One region of the Streptomyces sp. NPDC088810 genome, then DNA from elsewhere that is predicted to be linked to it. Evidence: riboswitches for the same ligand, from Rfam matches in the RefSeq annotation. Region 1 holds a riboswitch; each other region holds the start of a gene.
What was found. A riboswitch is a leader RNA that binds a small molecule or an ion and turns the genes downstream of it on or off. The one in region 1 is predicted to bind thiamine pyrophosphate.
Positions count from the first base shown of each region.

Region 2: it holds a riboswitch for thiamine pyrophosphate, as region 1 does, so the genes downstream of both, ACIP4Y_RS30260 (thiamine ABC transporter substrate binding subunit) here and thiC (phosphomethylpyrimidine synthase ThiC) in region 1, are expected to answer to the same signal.
Region 3: it holds a riboswitch for thiamine pyrophosphate, as region 1 does, so the genes downstream of both, thiO (glycine oxidase ThiO) here and thiC (phosphomethylpyrimidine synthase ThiC) in region 1, are expected to answer to the same signal.

Region 1 is NZ_JBIVJQ010000007.1:197,523-207,134, reverse strand. It holds gene hisC (histidinol-phosphate transaminase) at 1-230, opposite strand, end outside; gene ACIP4Y_RS23250 (LacI family DNA-binding transcriptional regulator) at 685-1,797, shown strand; gene ACIP4Y_RS23245 (metallophosphoesterase) at 2,115-3,197, shown strand; gene ACIP4Y_RS23240 (hypothetical protein) at 3,380-4,243, shown strand; gene thiC (phosphomethylpyrimidine synthase ThiC) at 4,344-6,128, opposite strand; TPP riboswitch at 6,121-6,298, opposite strand; gene ACIP4Y_RS23230 (YibE/F family protein) at 6,379-7,800, shown strand; gene ACIP4Y_RS23225 (SsgA family sporulation/cell division regulator) at 7,934-8,371, opposite strand; gene ACIP4Y_RS23220 (IclR family transcriptional regulator C-terminal domain-containing protein) at 8,471-9,184, opposite strand.
Region 2 is NZ_JBIVJQ010000011.1:186,663-196,274, forward strand. It holds gene pyrH (UMP kinase) at 150-908, shown strand; gene frr (ribosome recycling factor) at 1,084-1,641, shown strand; gene ACIP4Y_RS30240 (phosphatidate cytidylyltransferase) at 1,641-2,783, shown strand; gene ACIP4Y_RS30245 (cytochrome P450) at 2,973-4,232, shown strand; gene ACIP4Y_RS30250 (hypothetical protein) at 4,273-4,461, shown strand; gene rlmN (23S rRNA (adenine(2503)-C(2))-methyltransferase RlmN) at 4,535-5,641, shown strand; TPP riboswitch at 5,679-5,787, shown strand; gene ACIP4Y_RS30260 (thiamine ABC transporter substrate binding subunit) at 5,869-6,942, shown strand; gene ACIP4Y_RS30265 (ABC transporter permease) at 6,987-8,588, shown strand; gene ACIP4Y_RS30270 (ABC transporter ATP-binding protein) at 8,589-9,608, shown strand.
Region 3 is NZ_JBIVJQ010000001.1:1,048,564-1,058,175, reverse strand. It holds gene metF (methylenetetrahydrofolate reductase [NAD(P)H]) at 1-151, opposite strand, end outside; gene thiE (thiamine phosphate synthase) at 249-899, opposite strand; gene ACIP4Y_RS04850 (Rv2175c family DNA-binding protein) at 994-1,359, opposite strand; gene ACIP4Y_RS04845 (NAD(P)/FAD-dependent oxidoreductase) at 1,464-2,696, opposite strand; gene ACIP4Y_RS04840 (hypothetical protein) at 2,729-3,079, opposite strand; TPP riboswitch at 3,133-3,244, shown strand; gene thiO (glycine oxidase ThiO) at 3,242-4,411, shown strand; gene thiS (sulfur carrier protein ThiS) at 4,408-4,620, shown strand; gene ACIP4Y_RS04825 (thiazole synthase) at 4,624-5,418, shown strand; gene pknB (Stk1 family PASTA domain-containing Ser/Thr kinase) at 5,500-7,431, shown strand; gene ACIP4Y_RS04815 (deoxyribonuclease IV) at 7,489-8,367, shown strand; gene ACIP4Y_RS04810 (DUF4396 domain-containing protein) at 8,445-8,945, shown strand; gene ACIP4Y_RS04805 (sulfite oxidase-like oxidoreductase) at 8,965-9,597, opposite strand.

The DNA of each region.
Region 1 (9,612 bases):
AAGCGGTCGGACAGCTCGTTCATCAGCCCGGTGCAGGCCAAGTCCGGGTAACGGTTGAAGTCGCAGGCCGCCGCCGTCACGCTCTCCAGCACGCCGGGCAGCGGCGGGTACGGGTTCTCGTTGGAGGACAGCTTGTAGGCGACCGGGCCGCCGGACGCGGCCGGCTTGCCCGGCTTGTAGGTGGGGATACCCTCCAGCTCGGCGCGCAGCTTGGGGCTCGTCTCGCTCACCGCAGTCCTCCTCGCGACCGCCGGCGGCCCGTCGACACCACCGGCTTCCAATACTGCTCACCTTAAGAGGATTCGGCCCCGCTGCGTACAGGTCCGGGACACCCGGCAGCGCGGGGCACCGCCGCGGGGAGCGGTGGATCTCCCGTCGTCCACCGGCATCAAGGGCATCGGCGTACGAAGGCGTACGTTCCGGGGGGCGCGCCGTACATATATCTATGCGCCGGTGGCTTGCGCCGTGGCGCGCGTCCCTCGTGAAGGTGAGTTGAGACCTCTTCGAGACATCGGGCACTTGGCAGGCCCATCCGCGTCGACAAGTAACGTCCTACTACTGGATCGCTCAACTTCCTTGATTTCTAAGGCAGTTGGCCGCCTTTGACCATGCAGAAACGTGCCTGTCAACGCGTGCATATGCGTCCGCACTACACCACCACATGAGCCCTACTATCGGCTCGCCATGACAGCAGCAGGGAAGCACCAGGTGAGCCGCGCGGAAACCTCACGTCGAGGCAGTCGGCCGGGCCGGGCGGGCATCAGAGACGTCGCCGCCGCCGCCGGGGTCTCCATCACGACCGTGTCCGACGCCCTCAACGGCAAGGGCCGGCTCCCGGATGCCACCCGGCGCCATGTCCGCGAGGTAGCCGACCGGCTGGGGTACCGACCCTCGGCCGCCGCCCGCACTCTCCGTACCGGCAAGTCGGGTCTGATCGGCCTGACCGTGACGACGTACGGGGATGAACCTTTCACCTTCACGGAGTTCGCGTACTTCGCCGAGATGGCCCGGGCCGCCACCTCGGCCGCGCTCGCCCGCGGCTACGCCCTCGTCATCCTGCCCGCGACCTCCCGCCACGACGTCTGGTCCAACGTCGCCCTGGACGGCACGGTCGTCATCGACCCCTCCGACCAGGACCCGGTGGTCAGCGAACTCGTCCGGCAGGGCCTGCCGGTCGTCTCCGACGGCCGCCCGGCCGGCTCGCTCCCCGTCACCGCCTGGGTCGACAACGACCACGAGGCCGCCGTCCTCGGCATCCTCGACCACCTCGCCGACGCCGGCGCCCGCCGCATCGGCCTGCTCACGGGCACCACGACGGACACCTACACCCACCTGTCGACCACCGCCTACCTGCGCTGGTGCGAACGCGTCGGCCAGGATCCGGTCTACGAGGCCTACCCGGCGCACGACCCGTGCGCGGGCGCCGTCGCCGCCGACCGGCTGCTCGCCCGCCCCGACCGGCCCGACGCGGTCTACGGCCTGTTCGACCCCAACGGCACCGACCTGCTCGCCGCCGCCCGCCGCTACGGTCTCCGCGTCCCGGACGACCTGCTGCTGGTCTGCTGCAGCGAGTCCACCGTGTACGCCAGCACCGAGCCGCCCATCAGCACGCTCTCGCTGAAACCGCGCCGTATCGGCACGGCCGTCGTCCAGCTCCTCATCGACGCCATCGAGGGCGTCGAGTCCGACCAGCCGGTCGAGCAGGTGATACCGACCGAACTGATCGTGCGCACCTCGTCCCAGCGGCGGCCTCCGCGCACGACGGTCAGTCCGCCGCGGACGCCGGACGACACGTAGCGCCGCCTGCCGCACCGGCCGGCTCGGGGCCCGGCCGGTGCGGACCGACCGGTGCGGCGCGGGGAGGCGCACCCGGCCGGTCGGGGACGGACAGGCCTCGAAAGCGCCCGGTCGACACTCCGATAGGCCGACAGCCGGTCGAACATCTGCCCAAACGGGGCGAAAGCCGCGGTGAACCGGAGTCTTGTTCCGATTCACCACCCCTGGGTCATCACACGGCGCGACGCGCATTCCTATGATGGGCCCACGACACCGCGGACCGCTGCGACCAGGCAGTCCGAAGCGGTGCAGATGCGGCGCGATGGTGGAGGGGTCTGATGACTCAGGGGGCCGGTCAGGGACCCGAGGCGGAGCGGACGGCGACGCTGCGCGACTTCCGGGTACCCGCGTACGTCCATGAGACCGGTCCGTACGTCCGCAGCATCCACCCCGGCGACGTCGTCCCGCCCGCCGAGGAGGCGTACCCCGAGGGCTACACGCCCACCCAGCGCGACCTGCCCGTCATCAACCGCGGCGACACCGTCCAGGTGCGCGTCGAGCCCACCCCCGCCGCCGCCCCGGCGCCGCAGCCCGCGTCCGGCCCCGGGCCGCTGTACGTCGTCGGTGACGTCCACGGCTACCTGGACGAGCTGGTGGCCGCTCTGCAGGAGCAGGGGCTGATCGACGCCTCGGGCCAGTGGTGCGCCGGCACCACCCGCCTGTGGTTCCTCGGCGACTTCACCGACCGCGGCCCGGACGGCATCGGCGTCATCGACCTGGTCATGCGGCTGTCCGCCGAGGCCGCGGCCGCGGGCGGCTACTGCAAGGCCCTGATGGGCAACCACGAGCTGCTGCTGCTCGGCGCCAAACGGTTCGGCGACACCCCCGTCAACTCCGGCGCGGGCACCGCCACCTTCCAGGCGGCCTGGCTGCTCAACGGCGGCCAGAAGACCGACATGGACCGCCTCCAGGACCACCACCTGCAGTGGATGGCCCGCCTCGACGCCGTCGAGGAGGTCGACGGCTATCTGCTGCTCCACTCCGACACCACCGCCTACCTCGACTACGGCGACTCCATCGAGGCGGTCAACGACACCGTCCGCGAGACGCTGACCCGCAACGACGCCGACGAGGTCTGGGACCTGTTCCGCAAGTTCACCAAGCGCTTCTCCTTCCGCGACGAGGGTGGCGCCGACGCCGTGCGCTCCCTCCTCGATACGTACGGCGGCACCCGGGTCGTTCACGGGCACAGCCCCATTCCCTACCTCCTCGGCGAGGTCGGCTCCGAGGACGGCGAGGAGAGCAGCGGCCCGGTCGTCGAGGGACCGCACATCTACGCCGACGGGCTGGCCATCGCCATGGACGGCGGCGTGACCATGGCCGGAAAGCTGCTGGTCCAACAACTGCCGCTGGACAGCTGACCGTTTGGCGGGCAGGCGTTCCCCCGGCTGCCCGCCGGCCGGCAGGAACGCAATTTCCGGCAATCCCCTGTCAACGCGCGCCGTCACGGCTCTACCATCGGCTTATCCGTCGCAGGCTCCCCTCCGTTTCTGCCCGACGGCTCGCCGGCGTGCGAGCCCCAAGCCCTACGGAGCATCGGGGGATGCACATGAACAGCGTTCCGCAGCACCTGCAGAGCGAGGACCGCCAGGAATTCGAGCGGCTCCTCGATGAGGCGCTGCGCTCCGCACCGCACCGGCCGGAACTGGCCGCCGTCGGCGAACGGCTCAACCTCGAACAACTGCGCACCATGGCACTCAGCGCCTCCGCCCTGATCACGGCAGCCGCGGCGGCCGAGTACCAGCACTACGTCGAACTCCGCGACGAACTGCGCCACCCGGCGCTGTCCGTCCCGCCCACCGTCGGGAACTCCGGTACGACGGGCCCTGATTCGGCCGCAGCGGGCCTCGCCACCTCCCTCGGGGAAGCCGCCGAGAGCACCGGTGCGGGCGCCATCGCGGTCGTCGCCGTCCTGGCTCCCGTCCTCTCCGGAACCGCCGCGGTGATCTTCCTGCTCGTCGGCTACATCCTGAAGATGCTGGACCCCGGGCACACCCTCGCCCGCACCCTGCTCACCACCGGCTGGGTGTTCGGCGCCATCACCGCGGCGGCGATCCTCGTCGCCGCCGTCGGACTGCTGCTCACCGCCCTGCGCAACAGCACCCCGGCTGACGAGCACGCCCGGGACGCGGCCCACGAGGAGCTGGCCAGGGCCCGGGAGGCGTGGCGGGACGCCCTGCTGGAGCGCGGCATCCTGCCCTTCCTCCGGGAGGCGCTCGCCGAGCCCGGCACGACCACCGTGTCCCACCCGGCCCCGCCCGCACCGACCGGCCGCATACCGCGCCTGGGTTACGACCGCCCCGGCTTCAGCAGCCCCGACGACGGCACCGGCTCCGGCCGCCCCAGCTTCACCAGCCCCGACTACACGAGCCCGGACTTCGGCGGCCCCGAACACCAGCCCGAGTGACCCGGCCCCCGAGCCGAGGGGGAACCGGCGCCCCGCGGAGTCCGCGCCTCGCGCGCTGCCTTACGGCGGCTCGGAGACGCAGACCCCTGGGGCCTGCCGCTCAGTCCGCGATCGGCAGGTACACGCGGTTCCCCGCCTCGGCGAACTCCTTCGACTTCTGGGCCATGCCCTCCTCGATCTCGGCCCGACTGCCCCCGTGCTCACGGCGGATGTCCTGCGAGATCTTCATGCTGCAGAACTTCGGCCCGCACATGGAGCAGAAGTGGGCCGTCTTGGCGGGCTCGGCCGGCAGGGTCTCGTCGTGGAACTCCCGTGCCGTGTCCGGGTCCAGGGCGAGGTTGAACTGGTCCTCCCACCGGAACTCGAAGCGGGCGTCGGACAGTGCGTCGTCCCACTCCTGCGCACCGGCGTGCCCCTTGGCGAGATCCGCCGCGTGTGCGGCGATCTTGTAGGTGATGACGCCGGTCTTGACGTCGTCCCGGTTGGGCAGGCCCAGGTGCTCCTTGGGCGTGACGTAGCAGAGCATTGCCGTGCCCCACCAGGCGATCATCGCGGCACCGATGCCAGAGGTGATGTGGTCGTACGCCGGCGCGACGTCCGTGGTCAGCGGACCGAGCGTATAGAACGGAGCTTCATCGCAGATCTCCTGCTGAAGGTCGATGTTCTCCTTGATCTTGTGCATCGGGACGTGTCCCGGGCCCTCGATCATCGTCTGTACATGGAAACGCTTGGCGATCCGGTTGAGTTCCCCGAGCGTCCGCAACTCCGCGAACTGCGCCTCGTCGTTGGCGTCCGCGATCGACCCCGGCCGCAGGCCGTCGCCCAGCGAGTACGTGACGTCGTAGGCGGCGAGGATTTCGCACAGCTCCTCGAAGTTCTCGTACAGGAACGATTCCTTGTGGTGCGCCAGGCACCACGCGGCCATGATCGAGCCGCCGCGCGAGACGATGCCGGTCTTGCGGTTGGCGGTGAGCGGGACGTAAGCCAGCCGGACACCCGCGTGGACGGTCATGTAGTCCACGCCTTGCTCGGCCTGCTCGATGACGGTGTCCTTGTAGATCTCCCAGGTCAGTTCCTCGGCCCTGCCGTCGACCTTCTCCAGGGCCTGGTAGAGCGGCACCGTGCCGATGGGGACGGGGGAGTTGCGCAGGACCCACTCGCGGGTGGTGTGGATGTTGCGGCCGGTGGACAGGTCCATGACCGTGTCGGCGCCCCACCGGGTCGCCCAGGTCATCTTCTCGACCTCCTCCTCGATGGAGGACGTCACCGCGGAGTTGCCGATGTTGGCGTTCACCTTCACCAGGAACCGCTTGCCGATGATCATCGGCTCGATCTCCGGGTGGTTGACGTTGGCCGGCAGCACCGCCCGGCCCGCCGCGATCTCTTCGCGGACCACCTCGGGCGAGACGTTCTCCCGGATGGCCACGTACTCCATCTCGGGCGTGATCTCGCCCCGGCGCGCGTACGCGAGCTGTGTCACCGCCTGGCCGTCGCGGCCCCGGCGCGGCTGGCGCGGACGTCCCGGGAAGACCGCGTCCAGGTTGCGCAGCCCGCCACGCGGTGAGGTGTGCTTGATCCCGTCGTCCTCGGGACGGACCGGACGGCCCGCGTACTCCTCGGTGTCTCCGCGGCCGATGATCCAGTTCTCCCGCAGCGGCGGCAGGCCCCGGCGGACGTCCGTGTCGACGAGCGGATCGGTGTACGGCCCCGAGGTGTCGTACAGCGTGACCGACTGCCCGTTGGTGAGATGCACCTGACGGACCGGCACGCGCAGGTCGGGGCGCGAGCCCTCGACGTACGCCTTGTGCCAGCCGATGGGCTTCCCGGCCTCCTGCGACTTCTCGTCCTGAACGGAGGCAGGCGTGCGTGCGTCCTTGTTGGTCATGAGACCTACTCCCTACGCCGGCATTACCCGGTAACAGGTTCGGCGGTCGACGCAGCGGTGTCCGTCTGCCGAGGCTTCCTGTGGAACATCGGTTGTTCCACGTGAAACATCGCGTGTACGGAGGTCAGCGCCCTCTCAGCCCGGTGCTCCGAGCTCCCGCGTGTGCAAAGGTGGCTCCACGCTAGCGTCATGTGTGGCGCGGTGAACAGTGGGCCCCCACCGTTCTTGCGATGATCGGGCGGTGACCAGGATGGAGCAGTACCCCAATCAGCCGCCCGAGCCGCACCACCGGGACGGCTCGGGCCAGGGCCTCGCCGGCAGTCACGGAGCCCGGGAGGGCAGCCGTGATGACGCCCCTGGGCACGGTCACGCGCACGGCCACAGTCACAGCCACGGACCCGCCGCCCCCGTGTCCCAGCATCTGCGCAAGGTCATCGCGGCGATCCTGGTCCCCTTCACGGCGGCGGTCCTGGTCGGTCTCGTGGTGCTCTGGCCCGGAGCGGCCCCGTCCCACAAGCGCACGGGTGTCGGTTTCGACCGGCAGACCCAGCAGGCCACGGTCACCCGGGTCCTCGAGGTGAGCTGCAAGTCGGTGAACGCCTCCGGTGGCACCCCGACCGGCGACACGTCCACCGCCGAGGGCACGTCCGCGCAGCAACAGGCCGGCGGCACCTGCAAGAAGGCGACCGTCCAAGTCGACACCGGCAAGGACAAGGGCCGTACGTTCACCGAGATCGTGCAGCCGGACCAGACACGGCAGCTGCATCAGGGCGAGAAGGTCGTGGTCGCCTACGAGCCCTCGGCTCCCAGGGAGCTGCAGTACTCGGTGACCGATGTGGACCGCAAGTTCCCCATGGCGCTGCTCGCGGGCATCTTCGCAGTGGCCGTCGTCGTGGTGGGCCGGCTGCGCGGTGTCATGGCCCTGGTCGCCCTGGCCATGAGCTTCCTGGTGCTGACGCTGTTCATCCTGCCGGCGATCCTGGAGGGGGCGAACCCGCTGGTGGTGGCCGTGGTGGGGGCCAGCGCCATCATGCTGATCGCCCTGTACCTGTGCCACGGCCTGTCGGCGCGTACGTCGGTGGCCGTGCTCGGCACGCTGATCTCGCTCTCGCTGATCGGCGTGCTCGGCTCGCTCTTCATCGGCTGGGCGGCGCTGACCGGCAACACGGACGACAACACCGGTTTGATCCACGGCCTGTATCCGTCGATCGACATGAGCGGTCTGCTGCTGGCCGGTGTCATCATCGGTTCGCTCGGCGTCCTGGACGACGTGACGGTGACACAGACCTCGGCCGTCTGGGAGCTGCACGAGGCCAACCCGTCGATGGGCTGGCGCGGCCTGTACCGGGCGGGCATCCGGATCGGCCGCGACCACATCGCGTCCGTGGTCAACACCCTCGTCCTCGCCTACGCCGGTGCGGCCCTGCCGTTGCTGCTGCTGTTCTCGATCGCGCAGAGCAGCGTCGGGACCGTGGCCAACAGTGAGCTGGTGGCGGAGGAGATCGTGCGCACGCTGGTGGGCTCGATCGGGCTGGTCGCCTCGGTCCCGGTCACCACCGCGCTGGCCGCCCTCGTCGTGTCGGCCGACCGGTCCGCCCCGCCCGTCGCGGCAGCCGCCGGGGCGCAGCCCGCGCCGGCACGCGGCGGCCGGGGCCGACGCCGGAAGCGGTGAGCACGGAGGCCCGGAAACGGCGTACGGCACGTGGCGGGCTCCCCGCAGTGCCGCCGGGCGAGCCCGCTGCAGAAGCGTTCCTGCACGGTTCCGTGCGGCACCGCCAAGCGCCCGCCGCCCGTGCCGTAACGCTTCAGCCGGCGCTCTGCTCCTCGGCCAGGATGCGGTCCAGGGCCTCGTCGAGATGAGCGTCGAAGTCGGCCAGAGCACCCTCCTGGCCGAGCGGGACGAGCTTGTCCGTGCGGTCGAGGAAGGCCACGAGCGGTGGCGTCGACGAGCGGAAGAGGGCCTGGTCGCCGCCGACCTGAAGACGGATCAGCACCTCACCCAGCACCTCGGTATCGGTGGGGGCGATGTGCACATCCCCCTCCCCGCACGGACGGCCGACCCCGTCGATCAGCAGCTCCCGCCCGAAGGCCCAGGTCACCGGGGCATCACCGGGCAGATGAAAAGTGAGCCGCACGGCATAGGGATCACTGGTCTCGTAGCGCAACTCCACTGGGATGCGGAAGGAGAGCTCCTCCGACACGAGAAAGCTCATCATGACTTCTGCCTGTACGGACTCACGCATCGCCTACCCCGTCATATGACATCGACTGGCCGGGATTGATCCCTCTGACCGTGGTCAAATCTTGCTGAACGTACACAAGAGATCACAAGGAGTGAGTTTTCAGATACTGATAGAGAGGGTGAGCGCTCCCAGATGCCGCCCGATCTCCGCCTGAAGCCGGTGGGCCGCGGGCAGCAGCCGGTCGGCCTGGTGGGCGGGCAGGGAGATGGCCATGGTGGCCGCGGTGGCACCGACCGTGATCGGGACCGCCGCGCAGACCGTCCCGACGGCGTACTCCTGACGCTCGACCACCGGTCCCATGCGACGCGTCCGGGCCAGCCGCCGTAGCAGCGCGTCGTTGTCCCGCACGGTGTACGGCGTGACGGGCTGCACGGGATACCGGGCGAGATGGTCGCGCCGCGCGTCCTCGTCCAACTGGGAGAGCAGGCACTGGCCGATGGCGTGGGCGTGGCCGGTCTCCCGGAAGTCCGCCCACTCCTCGACCGCGGGCGCCTGACGGGAGGCGGAGACGCACATGACCTCGATCTCGCCGTCCCGGTACATCGCGTAGTACATCGGTACACCGATGGAATCGCGCCAGTGCGCGAGCGTGTCCGCCACCGTGCTGCGACGTTTCTGCTGCGCTCCGCTGCGGCCCAGCCGCTCCGCCGCGTCACCGAGGAAGAACAGCCCCTTCTCACGGCGCAGATAGCCCTCGTGCACCAGGGTGCGCAGCAGGTGGTACGTCGTGGGCAACGCGAGGCCGGTCTCGCGGGCGAGTTGTTTGGCGGGGGCGCCGTACGCGTGGGCGGCGACGGTCTCCAGCAGGCGCATGGCGCGCTGGACGGATCCGATGAGCGTGGCCGGGGGCGCGGCGGCCGTCGGGGGGTCCGGCCGGCCGGCGCAGGGCGGTGGTCCGGAGCGGTCCGCCGGCTGCGGGGCGCCGCCGGAGATGTCCGCCGCGTGGGGCTGGCCGGGGACGGCCACGGGGGCCGGCCGCGGGACGGGGGACGCGCAGGAGCGCGGTGGAGCGGGGGGTGCGTGGGGTTCTGCCGGTGCGGTGTCAACCGTGGCCAAGGGTCACTCCCATAGCGCGAGGGGGGCAGCCCGTGCAGACAAGCACGGAGGGGGTCTGCGCCACCCACGGAGCGGGACCCCGTGGGGAGTTCCGGACTTTAACCGCCCGCCACCGCGCGCAGACGGCTCCCCGGGGAAACTTCCCTCCCCAGAGGGAACCGGTACTCCCGTTCAGGGTGACCGGC
Region 2 (9,612 bases), on a different contig from region 1:
AGTCGTCCGCGCACACCGCCACACCCCGGCGTGAGGCGGACGGCAGCAGATCTGACGAGGAGGCCATTGCCGCGCATGGGAGCGAAAAGCAACCCCACCGGCAATGGCCTTCTTCGTATGTGCAACACGTGAAAGAGGCGGGATCCCCCATGACCACCAAGGCCCAGAAGAGCGACGACGGCAAAGTGCGCGGCCGGTTTCTGCTGAAGCTGTCCGGAGAGGCCTTCTCCGGTGGCGGGGGCCTGGGCGTCGACCCGGACGTGGTGCACAAGATCGCCCGTGAGATCGCGGCCGTCGTGCGTGACGGCGCCCAGATCGCGGTCGTCATCGGCGGCGGCAACTTCTTCCGCGGCGCCGAACTCCAGCAGCGCGGCATGGACCGCGCCCGCTCCGACTACATGGGCATGCTCGGCACCGTGATGAACTGCCTCGCCCTCCAGGACTTCCTGGAGAAGGAGGGCATCCAGTCCCGCGTGCAGACCGCCATCACCATGGGCCAGGTCGCCGAGCCGTACATCCCGCTGCGCGCCGTGCGCCACCTGGAGAAGGGGCGCGTGGTCATCTTCGGCGCCGGTATGGGCATGCCCTACTTCTCCACCGACACCACCGCCGCCCAGCGCGCCCTGGAGATCGACGCCGAGGCGCTGCTCATGGGCAAGAACGGCGTGGACGGGGTCTACGACTCCGACCCCAAGACCAACCCCGACGCCGTCAAGTTCGACGCCCTCGGCTACGGCGAGGTCATCACCCGTGACCTCAAGGTCGCCGACGCCACCGCCATCACGCTGTGCCGCGACAACAAGCTCCCGATCCTGGTCTTCGAGCTTCTCGCGGAGGGCAATATCGCCCGCGCCGTCAAGGGTGAGAAGATCGGCACCCTGGTGGGTGACGAGGGCAGCCGGGGCTGACCCGGGATCAACCCCGCCGGTCACGTGCGGCCCTGTGAGGGGACCGGACCCCGGCCGGGGGATGGACAATGTCCTGCCGGTCGGGAACCGTGCAGGAAGAAGACGCGACGCAGCCGGCCGCCGACCGACTCAGGAACCGCAGCCGGGCCTTACTCAAGACACGCAGGAGCAAGTGGTGATCGAAGAGACCCTCCTCGAGGCCGAGGAGAAGATGGAGAAGGCCGTCGTGGTCGCCAAGGAGGACTTCGCCGCGATCCGCACCGGGCGTGCGCACCCGGCGATGTTCAACAAGATCGTGGCCGACTACTACGGTGCCCTGACGCCGATCAACCAGCTGGCCTCGTTCTCCGTGCCGGAGCCGCGCATGGCGGTCGTGACCCCGTTCGACAAGAGCGCGCTGCGCAACATCGAGCAGGCGATCCGCGACTCCGACCTGGGCGTCAACCCCAGCAACGACGGCAACATCATCCGGGTGGTGTTCCCCGAGCTGACCGAGGAGCGCCGCCGCGAGTACATCAAGGTGGCCAAGAGCAAGGGCGAGGACGCCAAGGTCTCGATCCGCTCGGTGCGCCGCAAGGCCAAGGACGCCATCGACAAGATGATCAAGGACGGCGAGGTCGGCGAGGACGAGGGCCGCCGTGCGGAGAAGGAGCTCGACGACACCACGGCGAAGTACGTCGCCCAGGTGGACGAGCTCCTCAAGCACAAGGAAGCGGAGCTGCTCGAAGTCTGATGAGCGACTCTTCCTGGGGAGCGCCGCCAGCGGCGGGCCAGGCCGGGTACTGGGGGCCCACCGGGGGCGGCCCCGCCCAGCCTGTCCCGGGGGCCGTCCCGGCGGGTCCCGCGTACGATGCGCCTGAGGCGCAGCAGACTCGCCCCATGCCCTTCGTGCCCGACGTAGCCGCGTACGGCGGAGACCAGGACGACGACCGGGGGGCCGCTCGGCTGAGCGGCCCCTTGTTCCGAGACGAGACGTTGCAGGCCCGGGAACTCCCGGCCGAGAACCAGAACCCGGAGCCCATGTCCGACGCCCCGCAGCCGGCGCCTGCGCCGCAGAAGAAGAGCGCGGGCCGTGACCTGAGCGCGGCCATAGGCGTCGGCGTCGGGCTCGGTGTGGTGATCGTCGCGTCCCTGTTCATCGTCAAGGCCGTGTTCGTCGGCGTGATCGCGGTCGCCGTCGTCGTCGGCCTGTGGGAGCTGACCAGCAGGCTCCAGGAGCGCAAGGGCATCAAGGCGCCCCTGGTGCCGCTCGCGCTGGGCGGTGCGGCGATGGTCGTCGCCGGCTACGTGCGCGGCGCCGAGGGGGCGTGGGTCGCCATGGCGCTGACGGCCCTGGCCACGCTGGTGTGGCGCATGACGGAACCACCGGAGGGCTACCTCAAGGACGTCACGGCCGGCGTCTTCGCGGCGTTCTACGTGCCCTTCCTGGCCACGTTCGTCGCGCTGATGCTCACCGCCGACGACGGCCCCTGGCGGGTCCTCACCTTCCTGCTGCTGACGGTCGTCAGCGACACCGGTGCCTACGCGGTCGGCTGGCGCTTCGGCAAGCACAAGCTCGCCCCGCGCATCAGCCCCGGCAAGACCCGCGAGGGCCTGCTGGGCGCGGTGCTGTTCGCGATGGTCGCGGGCGCGCTGTGCATGCAGTTCCTCATCGACGACGGCAGCTGGTGGCAGGGCCTGCTGCTGGGCCTCGCGGTCGCGGCCAGCGCCACGCTGGGCGACCTCGGCGAGTCCATGATCAAGCGGGACCTGGGCATCAAGGACATGGGCACCCTGCTCCCCGGGCACGGCGGCATCATGGACCGGCTCGACTCGCTGCTGCCGACGGCTCCGGTGGTGTGGCTGCTCATGGTGGTCTTCGTCGGCTCGGCGTGAGCGGGTACGGCTCCACGCGTACGGCTTGCGGGCCCCCGTCCTGAACGCAGGGCGGGGGCCGTCGTCGTACCCGGAGACCCCCGCACCCGGATGCCGCAGCGTGAATCGGCGGGCGGGACCCGCGCGCGGCAGACTCCCTCACAAGGACGGCGGTTCCGCCGCCCCGGCGACGCAGCAGGGAGTCTGCCCATGCCCCTCGACCCCGCCCCCGCCCCGCTCGACCCCACCCCCGCCCCGCTCGGCCGGGCCGCCGACCCGCCGGTGCGTTTCTGGGCCGTCGAGGACCGGCCCGCGCTCGACCCCGACCCGTTCCTGGACGAGCTGCTGCGGGAGGAGCCGGTCACCCGGATCAGGCTGCCGTACGGCGAGGGGCACGCCTGGCTGGTCACCCGGTACGAGGACGTCCGCTTCGTCACCTCCGACCCGCGCTTCTCCCGGGAGCGGGTCGTCGGCCGCGACGTGACCACCATGCGCCCGGTGCCGGTGGCTTCCCAGACGGCGGGCCTGCAGTACATCGACCCGCCCCGGCACACGCGGCTGCGCCGGGTCGTGGCCCGCGCGTTCACCGGCAGGAGCATGCAGCGGATGCGGCCGCTCGCCGAGCGCCGGGCCGCCGAACTGCTCGACGGGATGCGGCGCACCGGCCCGCCGGCCGACCTCATGGAGCACCTGCACGGCCCCTTCCCGCTCGCCGTGCTCCGCGACTTCCTCGGGGTCGAGGAGAAGGACTGGCACCTCTGGGCGGAGACGGGCGAGGCCCTGCTGTCCGCGGGCGCCGAGGCCGAGGAGCGGGCCCGGGAGGCCGCCCGGGTCACCCGGACCCGGATCACCGAACTGCTCCGGCGCCGCCGGACGGAACCCCGCGATGACCTGGCCGGAGTGCTGGCCCAGGCCGCGGCGACGGGCGAGATCACCGACGACGAGGCCCTCTCGCTCGCCATCGCCGTGCAGGTCAGCGGCGGCCACGCGGTCCGCAACAACAGCGGTTCGATGATGTACGCGCTGCTCACCCACCCCGAGCAGCTGGACCGGCTGCGCCGGGAGCCGGAGCTGCTGCCCCGGGCGGTGGAGGAGCTGTTCCGCTACGTCCCGCACCGCAACGGCGTCGGCATCCCACGGATCGCCACCGAGGACGTCGAGGTCGGCGGCCGGCTGATCCGGGCCGGTGACGTGGTCTACAACGCCTACGTCGCCGCCAACCGCGACCCCGCGGTGTTCCCCGACCCCGACGCCCTGGACTTCGACCGCGAGAGCCCCGCCCATGTGGCCTTCGGCCACGGCCCGCACCACTGCCTGGCCGCCGTCATGGCCCGCATGGAGGCCGAGGTCATGATCGGCTCCGTCCTCACCCGCTTCCCCGGCATCCGGCTGGCCGTGCCCCCCGAGGAGGTCGAGTTCCAGCGCCGGGGCCTGATCCGCGGACCGAGGACCCTGCCCGTGACGTGGTGAGGCGGTTCGTGGCAAGGTACGCGTGAACCAAGGGGGGAACATGATCTTTCTACTGCTCGGCTTCCTGGCCCTCGCCGTCGGCGGATGCGTCTGCGTGGTCTGGGCGGAACGCGGCGGCCCACGCTGGGTCCGCGTCGTCGCGTTCATCACCCGCACGGCGGGCGAGCTGCTGAGCAGCGGGCAGAAGAGCCGAGGCCGCGGGTCGAACACCGCCGACGACGGCGACTAGAGCCGACCCCGCCACAATCCCGGCAGGCCATCCCGACAGGTCACCCGATTGGATCTGCGACACTGGTACAGCCATGCCTAAGCCCGGAGAACTCACATTCGTCGCGCCGCGCGGAGCCAAGAAGCCGCCGCGGCATCTCGCCGACCTCACGCCCGCCGAGCGCAAGGACGCGGTGGCCGGGATCGGTGAGAAGCCGTTCCGTGCCAAGCAGCTCTCGCAGCACTACTTCGCGCGGTACGCGCACGACCCGGAGCAGTGGACCGACATCCCCGCCGGTTCGCGTGCCAAGCTCCAGGAAGCGCTGTTCCCGGAGCTGATGACGGTCGTCCGGCATCTGTCCACCGACGAGGGGACCACGCGCAAGACGCTGTGGCGGCTGTTCGACGGGACGCTGGTCGAGTCCGTGCTGATGCGGTACCCGGACCGGGTCACCATGTGCATCAGCTCGCAGGCGGGGTGCGGGATGAACTGCCCGTTCTGCGCGACCGGGCAGGCGGGTCTGGACCGGAACCTGTCCACCGCCGAGATCGTTCACCAGATCGTCGACGGGATGCGGGCGCTGCGGGACGGGGAAGTGCCCGGCGGTCCCGCGCGGCTGTCGAACATCGTCTTCATGGGCATGGGCGAGCCGCTCGCCAACTACAAGCGGGTCGTCGGTGCGATTCGCGCGCTCACCGATCCCGCTCCGGACGGGCTGGGGCTGTCGCAGCGCGGGATCACGGTGTCCACGGTCGGGCTCGTGCCGGCCATCCACCGGTTCGCCGACGAGGGCTTCAAGTGCCGGCTGGCGATCTCCCTGCACGCCCCCGACGACGAGCTGCGCGACACCCTCGTCCCCGTGAACACGCGGTGGAAGGTGCGCGAGGTGCTGGACGCCGGGTTCGAGTACGTCGAGAAGAGCGGGCGCCGGCTGTCCATCGAGTACGCCCTCATCCGGGACATCAACGACCAGGCGTGGCGCGGTGACCGGCTCGGGCGGCTGCTCAAGGGCAGGCCCGTGCACGTCAATCTCATTCCGCTCAACCCGACGCCGGGGTCCAAGTGGACCGCCTCCCGGCCGGAGGACGAGAAGGCGTTCGTGGAGGCCATCGCGGCCCATGGTGTGCCCGTCACCATCCGGGACACCCGTGGTCAGGAGATCGACGGAGCCTGTGGTCAGCTCGCGGCCACCGAGCGGTAATCTGGCCACGTCCTACAATCTCAGTCCACATATCTTCATATTCCGACAGGGGAGCGCCACAGCGCTGAGAGTGCGGCGGACAGGGCCGCAGACCCTCTGAACCTCGCCCAGGTCATTCTGGGTAGGAAGTTCGGTCATCACTCAAGCTGTTGCGCCCTGCCCGGGCCTCCCTCGCGGAGCCCGGGCAGGGCCGCGTCTCTTCCTGGCCAACCCCAGGAGGACATCCAGTGCACAACAAGACCCTCGTGGCCGTGGCGGTCGGGCTCGGCCTGATCACGCTGTCCGCGTGCGGCTCGACGGACACCGAGAGCGGCACCGACTCCAAGACCGTCACCCTGGTCAGCCACAACTCGTGGTCCGTCTCGAAGAACGTCCTCAAGGACTTCGAGAAGCAGTCCGGGTACAAGGTCAGGGTCCTCGAGGACGGCGACGCCGGGCAGGCCGTCAACAAGGCGATCCTGACCAAGGACAACCCGCAGGGCGACGTCTTCTTCGGTGTCGACAACACCCTGCTCTCCCGCGCCCTCGACAACGGTCTCTTCCAGCCGTACACCGCCAAGGGCCTGGACAAGGTCGGCGCCGCCTACCAGCTCGACAAGGACAAGCACCGGGTCACGCCCGTCGACCACGGCGACATCTGTGTCAACTACGACAAGGCGTACTTCAGCGAGCACAAGCTGACTCCGCCGCAGTCCTTCGCCGACCTGGCCAAGCCGCAGTACAGGAACCTCCTCGTCACGGAGAACGCCGCCACCTCCTCGCCCGGCCTCGGCTTCCTGCTCGGCAGCGCCGCGCAGTTCGGCGACCAGGGCTGGCAGGACTACTGGAAGAAGCTCAAGGCCAACGGCGTGAAGGTCGTCGACGGCTGGGACCAGGCCTACTACCAGGAGTTCTCGGGATCGTCGCAGGGGAAGAAGGCCGGCGGCGACCGGCCGCTCGTCGTGTCGTACGCCTCCTCGCCGCCCGCCGAGGTGATCTACGCCAAGAAGCGGCCCGACACCGCCCCGACCGGCGTGGCGACCGGCACCTGCTTCCGGCAGATCGAGTTCGCCGGGCTGCTGAGCAACGCGAAGAACCCCAAGGGCGCCAAGGCCTTCATCGACTTCCTGGTCTCCAAGGAGTTCCAGGAGGACATGCCGCTGAACATGTTCGTCTACCCGGTGCTGCAGGGCGCCAAGGTCCCCGCCGAGTTCACCGAGTACGGGCCGGCCGCCAAGGACCCCGAGACCATGGCTCCCGGCACGATCGCCGCCAACCGTGATCAGTGGGTCAAGTCGTGGACCTCGCTCGTACTGAAGTAGCGACCCGCAGGCGTCGCAGGGGGAACGCGGCGCGGCTCGGCCTCATGGCCCTGCCCGTCGCGTTCTTCGCCCTGTTCTTCGCCTGGCCCGTCGCCGCGATCGTGGCGCGCGGCCTGAAGGCCGACGGCACCTGGCGGTTCGGGCGGATCGCGGACGTCGTCACCCAGCCGGACATCCGGCACGTGCTGTGGTTCACCACCTGGCAGGCGCTCGCCTCCACCGCGCTCACCCTGCTGCTGGCACTGCCCGCCGCCTACGTCCTCGCCCGCCTGGACTTCCCCGGCAAGCAGCTGCTGCGGGCCGTCGTCACCGTCCCGTTCGTGTTGCCGACCGTCGTCGCCGGCAGCGCCTTCCTGGCGCTGGTCGGCCGCCACGGTCTGCTCGACCAGCTGTGGGGGGTACGGCTGGACACCACGGTCTGGGCGATCCTGCTGGCCCACGTCTTCTTCAACTACGCGGTCGTCGTCCGCACGGTCGGCGGGCTGTGGGCCCAGCTCGACCCCCGGCAGGAGGAGGCCGCCCGGATGCTGGGCGCCTCCCCGCTGACGGCCTGGCGGAAGGTCACCCTGCCCGCGCTCGCGCCCGCCGTGGCCGCCGCCGCCCTGATGGTCTTCCTGTTCACCTTCACCTCCTTCGGCGTGGTGCAAATCCTCGGCGGCCCCACCTTCTCCACCGTTGAAGTGGAGATCTACCGGCAGACGTCCGACGTCTTCGACCTGTCCACGGCCGCCGTCCTCACCCTGGTCCAGTTCGCGGCCGTCGGCGCGATCCTCGCCGTGCACGCCTGGACGGTACGGCGCCGGGAGACCGCCCTCCGGCTCGTGGACCCCGGCACGACCGTCCGGCGCCCGCGCGGCGCCGGCCAGTGGGCGCTGCTCGCCGGCGTCCTCGCCACCATCGCCCTGCTGCTGGTCCTGCCGCTCGCCGTCCTCGTCCGCCGCTCCCTCGACGCGCCCGGCCTCGGCTACTACCGGGCGCTGACCGAAGCCGGCGGCGGTACGTTCCTGGTGGCGCCCGTGCACGCGGTGTGGACCTCGCTGGAGTACGCCGTCGCCGCCACCGCCATCGCCGTGGTGATCGGAGCTCTCGCCGCCGCCGCGCTGGCCCGCCGGGACGCCGGCCGGCTGGTGCGGGGCTTCGACGCGCTGCTGATGCTGCCGCTCGGGGTGTCCGCCGTGACCGTCGGCTTCGGCTTCCTCATCGCGCTCGACAAGCCGCCGCTGGACCTGCGTCAGTCCTGGATCCTGGTGCCGCTCGCGCAGGCGCTGGTGGGCGCCCCCTTCGTCGTACGGACCATGCTGCCGGTGCTGCGCGCGGTGGACGTACGGCTCCGGGAGGCGGCGGCCGTGCTGGGGGCCTCGCCCTGGCGGGTGTGGCGGGAGGTCGACCTGCCGCTGGTGCGGCGGGCGCTGCTGGTCGCGGCCGGGTTCGCGTTCGCCGTGTCGCTGGGCGAGTTCGGGGCGACCGTGTTCATCGCCCGCCCCGACAACCCCACGCTCCCGGTCGCCGTGGCCCGGCTGCTGAGCCGCCCCGGTGACCTCAACTACGGCCAGGCGATGGCCCTTTCGACGATTCTGATGGTGGTGTGCGCCGTCGCGCTGCTGATCCTGGAGCGGCTGCGCACCGACCGGACGGGGGAGTTCTAGATGCTGCTGAGCCTGGATGCCGCGACCGTGCGCTTCGGCGGGCGGGCGGTGCTCGACACCGTCGGCCTGGAGGTCGCCGAGCACGAGGTGGTGTGCGTCCTCGGGCCCAGCGGCAGCGGGAAGTCGACCCTGCTGCGAGTGGTGGCGGGGCTGCAACCCCTGCATTCCGGGCGGGTGTTGCTGGACGGCCGGGACCAGGCCGGCGTACCCGCGCACCGGCGCGGGGTCGGGCTGATGTTCCAGGACCACCAGCTGTTCCCGCAGCGGGACGTCGGCGCGAACGTGGCGTTCGGGCTGCGCATGCACGGCGTCGCCAAGGGCGAACGGGACGCCGAGGTCGGCCAGTTGCTGGAGCTGGTCGGGCTGCCGGGGGCCGCCCGGCGGGCCGTGGCCTCCCTGTCCGGCGGTGAGCAGCAGCGGGTGGCCCTCGCCCGGGCGCTCGCGCCCCGGCCCCGGCTGCTCATGCTGGACGAGCCGCTCGGCCAGCTCGACCGCTCGCTGCGGGAGCGGCTGGTGGTCGAACTGCGCGAGCTGTTCGACCGGTTGGGCACCACCGTGCTCGCCGTGACGCACGACCAGGGCGAGGCGTTCGCGCTGGCCGACCGGGTGGTGGTGATGCGGGACGGGCGGATCGCGCAGACCGGGACGCCGCTCGAGGTGTGGCAGCGGCCCGCCGACGCGTTCGTGGCCCGCTTCCTCGGTTTCCAGAACGTGGTCCCGGCGACCGTCGCCGGTACGGCCGCCGACAGCCCGTGGGGCAAGCTGCCGGTGCCGGACGGCTCCGCGCAGGGCAGCCGCACGGTCCTCGTCCGGCCGGCCGGGGTCCGGCTGGTGCCGGCCGACCAGGGCCTGGCCTGCACCGTGACCGCCCGCACCTTCAAGGGCACCCATGTGGCCGTCCACCTCCAGCCGGCGGACGGCCCGCGGCTGGAGGCGGCCTGCGCGCTGCGGGACGCGCCCGAGCCCGGCGCCTCGGTCGGCGTGGAGTTCGACGAGGCCGAAACCCTCGTGCTGGACTGATCCA
Region 3 (9,612 bases), on a different contig from region 1:
CGACCCGCCGGAGCGCGCTCCACAGGTTCCGCTCGCCCTTGGGGGTCTTCGGCGCCGAGAACTCGAACGAGTACGTCGTCTTGCCGGCGGCGAGCATGTCGCGCACGGTGCGTGCGCGATCAGTCCTGGTGGATGCGGTTCCGAGGGCCATACCGGCAGGTTAGCCAGGGGTAGGCGGTCCCCCAACCGGACGTCGGTAATTTGCCCGATTTGTCGCCTTCCTGTCCAGTGGGTGGACAGAACCGGCGCTAGCGGGCGTCCCGCAGCCGCTTCGCGAGCTCCGCCGCCGCCGCGCCCGGGTCGTCCGCCTCGGTGATCGCGCGGACCACGACCACCCGGCGGGCACCCGCGTCCAGCACCTGGTCCAGGGTGCCGAGGTCGATGCCGCCGATGGCGAACCAGGGGCGGTCGGTGCCGAGGCCCGCCGTGTAGCGGACCAGGTCCAGGCCGGGGGCGTGCCGGCCGGGCTTGGTGGGGGTGGGCCAGCATGGGCCGGTGCAGAAGTAGTCCACACCCTCCTGGACGGCGGCCGCGGCGGCCTCGGACTCGGCGTGCGTGGAGCGGCCTATGAGGATGTCGTCGCCGAGGACGGCGCGGGCCGCGGGGACCGGCAGGTCGCCCTGGCCGAGGTGGAGCACCGCGGCGCGGGCGGCGTGGGCGACGTCCGCCCGGTCGTTGACCGCGAGCAGCTTGCCGTGGCGGGCGCAGGCCTCGGCGAAGACCTCGAGGTGCTCCAGCTCCTCGGCGGCCTCCATCCCCTTGTCGCGCAGCTGCACGATGTCGACACCGCCGGCCAGGACCGCGTCCAGGAACTCGGGCAGGTCCCCCTGGCGCTTGCGGGCGTCCGTGCAGAGGTACAGGCGGGCGTCGGCGAGCGCGGCGCGGGCGGTGTCGGACATGCGTGGGTCCCCCCGTGGTGTCGGTGTCCGCTGTGGTGCGGGGCGGTGGCGTACGGGTGTCCGGCCCGCACGCCACCTCCTGCTGCGGGTCGGCTCAGACGGCGAGCGCCTGGGCGCGGCGCTTCACCTCCGTGCCGCGATTCTCGCTCAGGGCCTGCGCGGGGGTGCCGGGCAGGGTCGGGTCGGGGGTGAAGAGCCACTCGATCATCTCTTCGACCGTGAAGCCGTCGTCCCGCAGGAGCGTCAGGGTCCCGGCCAGGCCCTTGACGACCTTGTCCCCGTCGATGAAGGCGGCGGGGACGTGCAGCGCCTTGTTCTCACCACGGCGCACGGCGATGAGCTGGCCCTCCTTGACCAGCTGCCGGACGCGCGTCACCTCGACGCCGAGCATGTCGGCGATGTCGGGGAGAGTGAGCCAGGCGGGGACGAGAGCATCAATTTTTGCGTCAATCTCGGTCACGGGGACAAGCGTAGGCGCTTCGCCGGACCGGCCGCGATCTGTCATCGGCCGTCTGCGGGTCCGTCGTGGGTGCTCGCGCAGTTCCCCGCGCCCCTTCCGGGCGCTCAGTCAGCCGTGGCGTCCTTCAGAGGGCGGGCCGGGTCGGACAAGGCGGCGGGGTCCATGGTCCGGCCCGCCTCGATCAGCCGGCGGCCCTGGGCCAGATCCCGGGGGCGGCCCACCGCCAGCAGGGCCACCAGGCGGCCCTCGTGCAGCCAGCACACCGTCCAGGACGGGCCCGCCGGGTCACCCCGCCACACCAGGAGGTCGGCCCCGGCGTGGTGGCCGGCGTACTGCACGAACCGGCCGAACTGCTCCGACCAGAAGTACGGCACCGGATCGTAGACGGCCGGGGTCTCCCCGAGGATGTTCGCGGCGACCGTGCGCGGGCCCTGCAGGGCGTTGTCCCAGTGGTGGACGAGGAGCCGTTCGCCGTAGCGGGCCGACGGGAAGGAGGCACAGTCCCCGACGGCGTACACGTCCGGCACGGAAGCGCGCAGGCGGTTGTCGGTGAGGACCTCGCCGTGCGGGCCCAGCTCGATGCCGGAGCCGGCCAGCCAGGCGGTGGCGGGGCGGGCGCCGATGCCGACGACGACGGCGCCCGCGGGCAGCCGGGTGCCGTCGGAGAGCACTACCTCGCCGGGCTCGACGCGCTCCACGCGCGCGCGGGTGCGCAGGTCCGCGCCCGCGTCGGCGTACCAGGCGGCCATGGGCGCGGCGACCTCGGCGGGCAGGGCGCCGGCGAGCGGGTGCTCGGCGGCCTCCACGACGGTCACCGCGCAGCCGGCCTCGCGGGCGGCGGTGGCGAACTCGGCGCCGATCCAGCCGGCGCCCACGACCACGATGTCGTGCTGGCGGGCGAGGACGGGCCGCAGCCGTTCGGCGTCGTCCAGGGTGCGCAGCAGATGCACGCCGGGCACGCCCTCGGCGCCGGGCAGCCGGATCGGTTCGGCGCCGGTGGCGAGGACCAGGACGTCGTACGGCACCGGGCCCGCCTCGGTGTCCAGCTCGTGCTCGGCGGGGCGCAGGCCCAGCACCTCGCAGCCGAGCCGCAGCTCGACCCCGAGGGACTCGAAGTCCACCTCGAAGGCGGAGCCCTCGGCCTTGCCGAGCAGGACCGCCTTCGACAGCGGCGGCCGGTCGTACGGCTGGTGCGGCTCGGCGCCGATGACGGTCACACTGCCCCGGAAGCCCTGCTCGCGCAGGGCGACCGCGGTCTGCACCCCGGCCATGCCCGCGCCGACGACGACCACGCGCCGCCCCGCCGCCGTGCCCTCTTCCGCTGTCTGCTCGCTCACCCGATCACCATAGACAATTGACGATCTGTCAGTCAGGGGGCCTGCCCGGTGAGCTGTTCCACAACGCTCGTGCCGGAGCCCGGCCGGGACTCCCACTCCCAGGTCTCCTCCAGCCGCACCCGCCCGTCCGGCAGCTCGACGACCGTGGACACGCAGTGCCCGGAGGCGGTCGTCCCGTCGGTCCTCAGCTGCACGTACCGGAAGTCCAGCCGGTCCCCCTCACGGGTGCCCACCAGATGGCCGCGTACGACGTCGCCGCCCGCGTAGTCGGCCCAGATCCCGCCGTCCTCCTCGTGGTACGTGAACCGGGTTCGGGTACCCACCTGACCTGGATCTTGGTCCGCCACGGGGGCGAGGACCAGTCCGTCGAGCGACCGGGCCATGGAACGGGGCTCCCTTACGGGTGAGGAGGGCTGCGGGCTAGGGTGGCCACCGTACAAGCACTCGCGGGAGCCCGGACGCACCGGGCTGAGAGGGAGGCTGGCGGCCTCCGACCGTACGAACCTGATCCGGGTCATGCCGGCGAAGGGAGGGGCTGGACGCCCATGTCGTCACGTACGTCCGACGTCCTCGTCATCGGGGGCGGAATCATCGGCCTGGTCACGGCCTGGCGCGCGGCGCAGCGCGGGCTCGCCACGGCCGTGGTGGACCCCGAGCCCGGCGGCGGGGCCGCGCAGGTCGCGGCCGGCATGCTGGCCGCGGTCACCGAACTGCACTACGGCGAGGAGACCCTGCTCGCCCTGAACCTGGAATCGGCCCGCCGCTACCCCGGCTTCGCGGCCGAGCTGACCGAACTGACGGGCCACGACCTCGGTTACCGCCGCTGCGGCACCCTCGCCGTCGCGCTGGACGCCGACGACCGCGCCCACCTGCGGGAACTGCACGAACTCCAGCAGCGCTCGGGGCTCGCTTCGGAGTGGCTGTCCGGGCGGGACTGCCGGCGTCTGGAACCGATGCTGGCGCCGGGGGTGCGCGGCGGGCTGCGGGTGGACGCCGACCACCAGATCGACCCGCGCCGGCTGGCGGCGGCCCTGGCGGCCGCGTGCGAGCGGGCCGGTGTGGTGTTCCACCGCGCATGGGCGGAGCGGCTGGACGTGGTGCGGGACCGGGCCGCCGGGGTCACCACGGCGGACGGCAGCGCACTGCGCGCGGACCAGGTGGTGCTCGCGGCGGGCAGCCTGAGCGGGCGGCTCGCCGGCGTGCCGGACGAGCTGCTGCCGCCGGTGCGGCCGGTCAAGGGGCAGGTGCTGCGGCTGACCGTGCCGCGCCGGTACGCGCCGTTCCTGAGCCGGACCGTCCGGGCCGTGGTGCGCGGCAGCCACGTCTACCTGGTGCCCCGGGAGAACGGCGAACTGGTCGTCGGCGCCACCAGCGAGGAGCTGGGCTGGGACACCACGGTCACGGCCGGGGGCGTGTACGAGCTGCTGCGCGACGCCCATGAGCTGGTGCCCGGCATCACCGAACTGCCGCTCACCGAGACCCGGGCCGGACTGCGCCCCGGCTCCCCCGACAACGCGCCGCTGCTCGGCCCCTCCGGGCTGGCCGGGCTGCTGCTGGCCACCGGGCACCACCGCAACGGGGTGCTGCTCACGCCGGTCACCGGGGACGTGCTGGCGCACACCCTGGTCGCCGGTGAACTGCCGGAGGAAGCCCGTCCGTTCGCCCCGCAGCGCTTCGGCACCGCGCTCACGGAGAAGCTGGAGCAGACCGCATGAACAGCCCGGTCCTGATTTCCGTCAACGGGGAGCGCCGGGAGATCGCCCCGGGCACCGCTCTCGACGCCCTCGTCCGGACCCTCACCGCGGCGCCGCGCGGGGTGGCCGCCGCCGTCAACGAGACCGTCGTCCCGCGCGCGCAGTGGGCGGCCACCGCCCTCGCCGACGGCGACCGGGTCGAGGTCCTCACCGCCGTGCAGGGGGGCTGAGCCATGGCCGACGATTCCCTCGTCCTCGGTGACCTGGCCCTGTCCTCCCGGCTGATCATGGGCACGGGCGGGGCGCCCAGTCTCGAGGTGCTGGAGCGGGCGCTGGTCGCCTCCGGCACGGAGCTGACCACGGTCGCGATGCGCCGGGTGGACCCCTCCGTGCACGGCTCGGTGCTGTCGGTGCTGGAGAAGCTCGGCATCCGGGTACTGCCGAACACGGCGGGCTGCTTCACCGCCGGTGAGGCCGTGCTGACCGCCCGGCTGGCCCGGGAGGCACTCGGTACGGACCTGGTGAAGCTGGAGGTCATCGCCGACGAGCGGACGCTGCTGCCGGATCCGGTGGAGCTGCTGGAGGCGGCGGAGACACTGGTCGACGACGGGTTCACGGTGCTGCCGTACACGAACGACGACCCCGTGCTCGCGCGGAAGCTGGAGGACGTGGGGTGCGCGGCGGTCATGCCGCTCGGCTCGCCGATCGGGTCCGGCCTCGGTATCCGTAACCCGCACAACTTCCAGCTGATCGTGGAGCACGCGCGCGTGCCGGTGATTCTGGATGCGGGGGCCGGTACGGCGTCCGACGTGGCGTTGGCGATGGAGCTGGGGTGTGCGGGGGTGATGCTGGCCTCTGCGGTGACGCGGGCCCAGGAGCCGGAGGTCATGGCTGCGGCGATGAAGCACGCGGTGGAAGGGGGGCGGCTGGCTCGGCTGGCCGGGCGGATTCCCCGGAGGTATCTCGCTGCGGCGTCGTCTCCTGCGGAGGGCCTGGCCGTCCTGGACCCCGAGCGTCCCGCGTTCTGACCGTCACAGGTCGGCTGCAGTGCCGGTGGGAAAGCGGTCTCCGCGCGGGAACCGTCGGTGCTCCCTCGTAGACTCCCTCGCGTGGATACGACCCTTCAGGACCCCCTCGTCGGGCAGTTGCTCGACGGCCGGTACCGCGTCGACGCGCGCGTCGCGGCCGGCGGGATGGCCACGGTGTACCGGGCCCTGGACACCCGCCTGGACCGCGTGCTCGCGTTGAAGGTGATGCACCCGACACTCGCGGCCGACGGGACGTTCGTCGAGCGGTTCATCCGGGAGGCGAAGTCCGTCGCCCGGCTCGACCACCCCAACGTGGTGCAGGTCTTCGACCAGGGGACCGACGGGTCGTACGTCTACCTGGCGATGGAGTACATCGCCGGCTGCACCCTGCGGGACGTGCTGCGCGAGCGGGGCGCGGTGCAGCCGCGGGCCGCGCTGGACATCCTGGAGCCGGTGCTCGCCGCGCTCGGTGCCGCGCACCGGGCCGGGTTCGTGCACCGGGACATGAAGCCGGAGAACGTGCTGATAGGCGACGACGGCCGGGTCAAGGTCGCCGACTTCGGGCTGGTGCGCTCCGTGGACACGGTGACCAGCACGACGGGTGCCGTGCTCGGGACCGTCTCCTATCTCGCGCCGGAGCAGATCGAGCAGGGCACCACCGATCCGCGCGTCGACGTGTACGCGTGCGGTGTGGTCCTGTACGAGATGCTGACGGGCGGGAAGCCGCACTCCGGGGACTCCCCGGCCCAGGTGCTCTACAAGCACATCCACGAGGACGTGCCCGCGCCCTCGGCGCTGGTGCCGGGGCTGCCGTACGTGCTGGACGAGCTGGTGGCGTCGGCCACCGCGCGCATCCCGGACATCCGGCCGCACGACGCCGTCGCGCTGCTCGCCCAGGTCCGCGAGGCCCGTCTGACGCTGACCGACGAGCAGCTGGACGCGGTGCCGCCGCAGGCGCTGACCGCGGAGCACGACAACGCCGAGGACCGCACGAGCGTGATCCCGCGCGCACTCACGGTGCCCCGGCCGCTGCCCGTCGACGAGGACGCGGACGCCCCCGGGGACGGCGTCGACCGCACCGCCCGCTTCCAGAGCCCGCCCGTGCCGCCCCGCCGGCGTCCGGCGCGGCCCCCGCGCGCGGTGCTCGCCGTGATCGCGGCCGTCCTGCTGGTGTTCGGTGTGGGCGCCGGGGTCTGGTACATCAACTCCGGCCAGTTCACCAAGGTGCCGCCGCTGCTGGCGCAGACCGAGGCGCAGGCGCGGGCCCGGCTGAGCGCGGCCGGCCTCGACGTGGGCCAGGTCAAGCGGGCGTACAGCGACACCGTCGAGCGCGGCGCGGTGATCGGCTCCGACCCGGCGCCCGGCGCGCGGATCCGGGACCACGACGCGGTGACGCTGACCGTCTCGCTGGGCCCGGAGACGGTGAACGTGCCGAACGTGAAGGGACAGCCGCTCGCGAAGGCGCAGGCACGGCTGAAGGCGGACGGCCTGGAGCCGGGCATGGTCACCCGCGAGTTCAGCGAGGACGTGGCCAGGGGCTCGGTGGTCGGTACGACGCCGGAGGCGGGCACCAAGCGGCACGCGGGCTCGGCGATCGCGCTGATCGTGAGCAAGGGCAGCCCGGTCGACGTGCCGGACGTCACCGGCGACGACGTGGACAGCGCCCGGCAGGAGCTGACGGACGCCGGGCTGAAGGTGAGGATCGCGGCCGGGCGGATCAACTCCGAGTACGACAAGGGCGAGGTCGCCGCGCAGAGCCCGGACGAGGGCAGCCGGGCCGCCGAGGGCGACACGGTGACGCTGACCCTGTCCAAGGGTCCCGAGATGATCGAGGTCCCGGACGTGACCGGTGACAGCGTGGACGACGCGCACAAGACCCTGGAGGCCGCCGGCTTCGAGGTGGACGAGGACCGCGGGCTGCTCGGGCTGTTCGGCGACACCGTGAAGAAGCAGTCGGTGGCGGGCGGCGACAAGGCGCCCAAGGGGTCGACGATCACGATCACCATCCGGTGACCGGTCTCACCGGGGACCGCGGCCCGGGCGCGGGGGCGGACATGACACCCTGAACGGGTGAGTCCTGTTCCGTCCCCCCTCCCCCGCAACCCCGTCGGCAGCCATGTGCCCGTGGCCGGCGGCCTGCACTCCGTGGGGCTGTCGTACGCCCGTGATCTGAAGGCGGAGACCGTGCAGGTCTTCGTCGCCAACCCGCGCGGCTGGGCCACGCCGCCCGGCAACTCGCGGCAGGACGAGGCGTTCCGCGCGGCGTGCGCCGAGGAGTCGATCCCGGCGTACGTGCACGCGCCGTACCTGATCAACTTCGGCTCGCACACCGAGGCGACGGTGGAGCGGTCGGTGGAGTCGCTCAGGCACTCGCTGCGGCGCGGGCGGCAGATCGGCGCGCTGGGCGTGGTGGTGCACACCGGGAGCGCGACCGGGGGGCGGGCCCGGGAGGTGGCCCTGAAGCAGGTGCGCGCGCACCTGCTGCCGCTGCTGGACGAGCTGACCCACGACGACGACCCGTTCCTGCTGCTGGAGTCGACGGCCGGGCAGGGCGCCTCGCTGTGCTCGCGGACCTGGGACTTCGGGCCGTACTTCGAGGCGCTGGACGCCCATCCGAAGCTGGGCGTGTGCCTGGACACCTGCCACGTCTTCGCCGCCGGGCACGACCTGACCGGGCCGAGCGGCATGCACCAGACCCTGGACCTGCTGGTGGACACCGTGGGCGAGGGCCGGCTGAAGCTGATCCACGCCAACGACTCCAAGGACGTGGTGGGCGCGCACAAGGACCGGCACGCGAACATCGGTGCCGGCCACATCGGCGAGGACCCGTTCCGGGCGCTCATGACCCACCCCGCGACCGAGGGCGTCCCACTGGTCATCGAGACGCCCGGCGGCAAGGAGGGACATGCGGCGGACGTGGAGCGGCTGAAGAAACTGCGCGACGCATAGCCCCCTTGGGGAATACCCCTAGGGGGTATACGGTTCCTGTCCTGTGCAGGAGCCGTCATCCGACATGGGGGTACGTCATGCAGCACGAGGCGCACACCGAACACGTCCACCACCCCGCACATCACGCCGGCCACGCGGGCGCGGCCGGCTGGCGTACCGCCGTGCAGGCCACCCTGCACTGCCTCACCGGCTGCGCCATCGGCGAGGTGCTCGGCATGGTCGTCGGCACGGCGCTGGGCTGGGGGAACCTGGCCACCACCCTGCTCGCGATCGTGCTGGCCTTCTTCTTCGGCTACTCGCTCACCCTGCGCGGGATCCTGCGGGCCGGCGTCGGCTTCCGTACGGCCTTCCGGGTCGCGCTGGCCGCGGACACGCTGTCCATCGCCGTGATGGAGCTGATCGACAACGGGGTGATCGCGGTCTGGCCGTCCGCGATGGACGCCATGCTGGGCGACGCGCTGTTCTGGATCTCGCTCGCGGTCTCGCTCGTGATCGCCTTCGCGGTGACCACCCCGGTCAACAAGTGGATGATCGGCCGGGGCAAGGGGCACGCGGTGGTGCACCGGTACCACCACTGACGCGCCCGGGGGCCGGCAGTCAGAGCTCGGGGCCGTCCCCGGGCTGCTCCTGGTAGGAGTAGCGCTGTTCCTTCCAGGGGTCGCCGATGTTGTGGTAGCCGCGCTCCTCCCAGAAGCCGCGGCGGTCGGCGGTCATGTACTCCACGCCCCGGACCCACTTCGGGCCCTTCCAGGCGTACAGGTGGGGCACGATCAGGCGGACCGGGAAGCCGTGCTCGGCGGTGAGCAGCTCGCCGTCCTTGTGGGTGGCGAAGAGGGTGCGGTCGGAGGCGAAGTCCGACAGGCGCAGGTTCGAGCTGAAGCCGTACTCCGCCCAGACCATGACATGGGTGACGTCCGGCGCCGGCGGGGTCAGGTCGAGGATCGCGCGGGCCGGGATGCCGCCCCACTCCGCGCCGACCATGCTGAACTTCGTCACGCAGTGCAGATCGGCCACCACGGTGGTGTACGGCAGGGCCGTGAACTCCTCGTGGTTCCAGGTGCGCTTGTCCCCGTCGGCGGTGGCGCCGAAGACCCGGAACTCCCAGCGTTCGGGCCGGAACTTCGGGACCGGCCCGTAGTGCGTGACCGGCCAGCCCCGCTGGAGCCGCTGACCCGGCGGAAGCTCGGACCCGGCCGCTGCCCCAGACTCTCGCTCCACCGGATGACCCATGTATCCATCCTGACA